2 regions of the Enterobacter sp. B79-1 genome follow, and region 2 is predicted to be linked to the other one. Evidence: predicted binding sites of a transcription regulator. Region 2 holds the regulator's gene; the other holds the start of a gene.
The links. The regulator LexA, encoded in region 2, represses DNA repair genes until DNA is damaged. The targets are predictions, from matches to a motif close to TNCTGTATGTACATACAGNA.
Positions count from the first base shown of each region.

Region 1: a site for LexA is predicted at 1,304-1,323, ahead of metR (HTH-type transcriptional regulator MetR). Genes of this name have one in related genera too.

Region 1 is NZ_JBYAZJ010000006.1:39,298-41,699, reverse strand. Features, by position in the region: gene AC2T6E_RS16640 (carboxylate/amino acid/amine transporter) at 1-431, shown strand, start outside; gene metR (HTH-type transcriptional regulator MetR) at 319-1,272, opposite strand; gene metE (5-methyltetrahydropteroyltriglutamate--homocysteine S-methyltransferase) at 1,388-2,402, shown strand, end outside.
Region 2 is NZ_JBYAZJ010000011.1:64,563-66,964, reverse strand. Features, by position in the region: gene plsB (glycerol-3-phosphate 1-O-acyltransferase PlsB) at 1-87, opposite strand, end outside; gene AC2T6E_RS21670 (diacylglycerol kinase) at 242-610, shown strand; gene lexA (transcriptional repressor LexA) at 719-1,327, shown strand; gene dinF (MATE family efflux transporter DinF) at 1,390-2,402, shown strand, end outside.

The sequences.
Region 1 (2,402 bases), on a different contig from region 2:
GATACAAACGGCTGATGGAGACCCGTCCGATGCCGCAGCATAACGCGTTCGCCTGGTTCTATATGGGGGCCGCGATTGTCGCGGTAGCGGCGTGGTTTATGCTCGGCAACCCGCAAAAACTGCCGACGACCACCGTGCAGTGGAGCGTTCTGGTCTGGCTGGGCGTGGTGGCTTCCGGGCTGGGATACTTCATGTGGAACTACGGCGCTACGCAGGTAGACGCCGGTACGCTGGGGATCATGAATAACGTGCATGTCCCGGCAGGGCTGCTGGTCAATCTCGCCATCTGGCAGCAACAGCCGCACTGGCCGAGTTTCCTTATTGGGGGAGCGGTGATCCTGGCTTCGCTGTGGGTACATCGCCGTTGGGTCGCTCCGCGCTCCGCACAAAGGGAAGATGGTCGCACGCGTGGTTCCGCGCTGAGCGAATAAACGCTTCCGTAATCGGCTGACGCTGCTCGCCATCGCGCACGGCGGCGTACAGCCTGCTCCACAGTCCTTCACCCAGGGTTTTGGTCACCACCAGACCCTGGCGTTCAAAACTCTCCACCACCCAGTGCGGCAATGCCGCGATGCCCATTCTGGCCGCCACCATCTGTATCAACAGCAACGTGTTATCCACGCTTTTCAGCTGTGGGCTAATCCCCGCGGGCTGCAGGAAGTGGCGCCAGATATCCAGGCGACTGCGCTGCACGGGATAAATCAGCAGCGTTTCTGTCGCCAGATCTTCCGGCGTGATGCGCGTTTTACTGGCCAGCGGATGGTCCGGGGCCAGCACCAGGCGCACTTCATAATCAAACATCGGCGAATAGTGCAGGCCGCTGCGCGGCAGAATATCTGACGTCATCACCAGATCCAGCTCGCCCTGCTGCAGCGACGGCTGCGGGTCAAAGGTCACGCCGGATGTAAAGTCCATCTCCACCTGCGGCCACTTCTGGCGGAAGTTCTCAAGCGCGGGGGTCAGCCACTGAATACAGCTATGGCACTCAATGGCAATACGCAGTTTGGTTTGCTGCGGCTCGTTACAGGACTGCAGCGCGCTGGCGATCTGCGGCAGTACCTGATTTGCCAGTTGCAGCAGAATTTCACCCTGCGGCGTAAAGCGCAAAGGCTGGCTCTTACGCACAAAAAGACGAAAGCCGAGGCGTTGTTCCAGATCGCTGAACTGGTGAGAAAGGGCAGACTGGGTCTGGTGCAGCGTGGCCGCCGCTGCCGCAAGAGAACCGCAGTTCCGCAACGCTTGTAGCGTTTTCAGGTGTTTAATCTCGATCATGAAAGTCCTTCACTTCGCCATGAACATTTTGCGCTTGAGGAATATACAGTACCTGCCAATTATAGATGTGTAAACATCTGGACGTCTAAATAACAAATTTCACAAGGGGCATAACATGACAATCCGCAATCACACTCTCGGTTTTCCTCGCGTTGGCCTGCGCCGCGAACTGAAAAAAGCGCAAGAAAGCTACTGGGCGGGTAACACCACCCGTGAAGAACTGCTGACGGTGGGACGCGAGCTGCGCGCCCGTCACTGGGAGCAGCAAAAACAGGCGGGCATTGACCTGCTGCCGGTGGGCGATTTCGCCTGGTACGACCATGTTCTGACGACCAGCCTGCTGCTTGGCAACGTGCCGGCTCGTCATCAGAACAAAGATGGATCGGTAGATATCGATACTCTGTTCCGCATCGGCCGTGGCCGTGCACCAACGGGGGAGCCAGCGGCAGCGGCGGAAATGACTAAGTGGTTCAACACCAACTATCACTATATGGTGCCGGAGTTCGTGAAAGGTCAGCAGTTCAGGCTGACCTGGACGCAGCTGCTGGATGAAGTGGACGAAGCGCTGGCGCTGGGTCATCAGGTGAAGCCCGTATTGCTGGGGCCAGTCACCTACCTGTGGCTGGGTAAAGTAAAAGGCGAACAGTTTGACCGCCTCAGCCTGCTGAACGATATTCTGCCGGTCTACAAACAGGTGCTGATTGAGCTGGGCAAGCGCGGCATTCAGTGGGTGCAAATCGACGAACCCGCGCTGGTGCTCGAGCTGCCGCAGGCGTGGCTTGATGCCTTCAAACCGGCGTATGACGCGCTCACCGGGCAAGTGAAGCTGCTGCTCACAACCTATTTCGAAGGCGTGACGCCAAACCTTAAAACCATTACCGCGCTGCCGGTTCAGGGCCTGCACGTTGACCTCGTTCACGGTAAAGACGATGTCGCGGAGCTGCACAAGCGCCTGCCAGCGGACTGGCTGCTTTCTGCCGGGTTGGTTAACGGTCGCAACGTCTGGCGTGCCGATCTGACCGAGAAATATGCACAAATCAAAGATATTGTCGGCAAACGTGAGCTGTGGGTGGCATCCTCTTGCTCGCTGCTGCACAGCCCAATCGATCTCAGCGTGGAGACCCGTCTCG
Region 2 (2,402 bases):
AGGTTCTGCTGGGATAGACTTACTTTTTACCAGGACGCTTAATGGTAAATTAAGTAATTTGTAGTAAATTCGTGGCCAGCCGGACATAAACGATGTAAAGCCTCTGGTTAATAATGCAATTGCGGCGCAAGGATAACAGAAAGCGCGCAAAATTTCTGTTGTTACCCGTCATACTTCAGGCTACAGCGAAACGCGCTGCTGCCAGAGTTACTGACGCTATTTACAATAAAAGGTTCTATTAATGGCCAATAATACCACTGGGTTAACTCGAATCATCAAAGCTGCCGGCTATTCATGGAAAGGTTTCCGTGCCGCATGGGTCAATGAAGCCGCGTTTCGCCAGGAGGGCGTTGCCGCTATCGTCGCGGTTATCATCGCCTGTTTCCTTGATGTTGATGCTATTACCCGCGTGCTTCTCATCGGCTCTGTTCTTTTGGTGATGATAGTGGAAATTCTCAATAGCGCTATTGAGGCGGTTGTGGACCGTATCGGTTCAGATTTCCACGAACTTTCTGGCCGTGCGAAAGACATGGGGTCTGCCGCTGTGCTGTTGGCGATTATCACGGCAGCGATTACCTGGGTCACGTTGCTTTGGTCACATTTCCGATGAGCCTCGAGGAATAATTAAGTCCCTGGTTTTTTGTGCAGTTTTTGGTTCCAAAATCGCCTTTGACTGTATATACTCACAGCATAACTGTATATACACCCAGGGGGCGGAATGAAAGCGTTAACGACCAGGCAGCAAGAGGTGTTTGATCTCATCCGGGATCATATCGGCCAGACGGGTATGCCACCCACGCGTGCGGAAATCGCTCAGCGTCTGGGCTTCCGTTCTCCAAATGCGGCCGAGGAACACCTGAAAGCGCTGGCGCGCAAAGGTGTGATTGAAATTGTGTCTGGCGCGTCTCGCGGCATTCGTCTGCTGGTGGAAGAAGAGACAGGTATTCCGCTGATTGGTCGCGTCGCCGCAGGTGAACCTCTGTTGGCCCAGCAGCATATTGAAGGTCACTATCAGGTCGATCCTGGTATGTTCAAACCGAGTGCAGATTTCCTGCTGCGCGTCAGCGGGATGTCCATGAAAGATATCGGCATTCTTGACGGCGATCTGCTGGCCGTTCACAAAACGCAGGATGTACGTAACGGTCAGGTTGTGGTCGCGCGTATTGATGATGAAGTGACCGTCAAACGACTGAAAAAACAGGGCAACACCGTACAGCTGCTGCCCGAAAATAACGAATTCTCCCCGATTGTGGTGGATCTGCGCGAACAGAACTTCTCCATTGAAGGTCTGGCCGTTGGTGTTATCCGCAACGGTGAATGGCTGTAACGTCTTCCTGACAGGCTACGGGTCTCCGTAGCCTGGATCATTTTCCATTCCCGGTATTTTTCATGTCACTGCTGACAGCTTCTGATAAGGCATTGTGGCGTCTTGCACTGCCGATGATTTTTTCCAATATCACCGTTCCCCTGCTTGGCCTGGTGGACACCGCGGTGATTGGTCATCTGGATTCTCCCGTTTATCTGGGCGGCGTGGCGATTGGCGCAACGGCGACCAGTTTTCTCTTTATGCTCCTGCTCTTCTTACGCATGAGTACCACGGGCCTGACGGCACAAGCCTATGGCGCGAAAGAGCCGCTGCGACTGGCGCGGGCGCTGGTTCAGCCACTCATTCTGGCGCTTGGGGCAGGCGCGTTAATCGTGCTGTTTCGCACGCCGCTGATTGATTTGGCGCTGCACATTGTGGGCGGCAGCGAGGCGGTGCTGGAGCAGGCGCGTCGCTTTCTTGAAATCCGCTGGCTCAGCGCGCCCGCATCGCTGGCAAACCTGGTTCTGCTGGGCTGGCTGCTGGGCGTGCAGTACGCTCGTGCGCCGGTCATCCTGCTGGTGGTGGGAAACCTTTTGAACATCGTGCTCGACCTCTGGCTGGTGATGGGCCTGCACATGAACGTACGGGGCGCGGCACTGGCAACCGCAGTCGCAGAATACGGCACGTTTATCATCGGCCTGTGGATGGTCTGGCGCGTACTGGCCATGCGTGGAATCTCCCTCGTCATGCTGAAAACCGCGTGGCGCGGCAACATCCGCAAGCTGCTGGCGCTGAACCGGGACATCATGCTTCGCTCGCTCCTGCTGCAGCTCTGTTTTGGTGCGTTAACGGTTTTTGGTGCCCGTCTTGGGCCTGAGATCGTTGCGGTAAATGCGGTGCTGATGACATTGCTGACGTTTACCGCGTATGCGCTGGACGGCTTTGCATACGCCGTGGAGGCGCACTCCGGGCAGGCATACGGTGCGCGTGAAAGTGGCCAGCTCCGCGAGGTGTGGCGGGCGGCTTGCCGTCAATCAGGTCTGGTCGCGCTGGCGTTCGCACTGATTTATGCCTGTTTCGGCAGCGACATTATCGC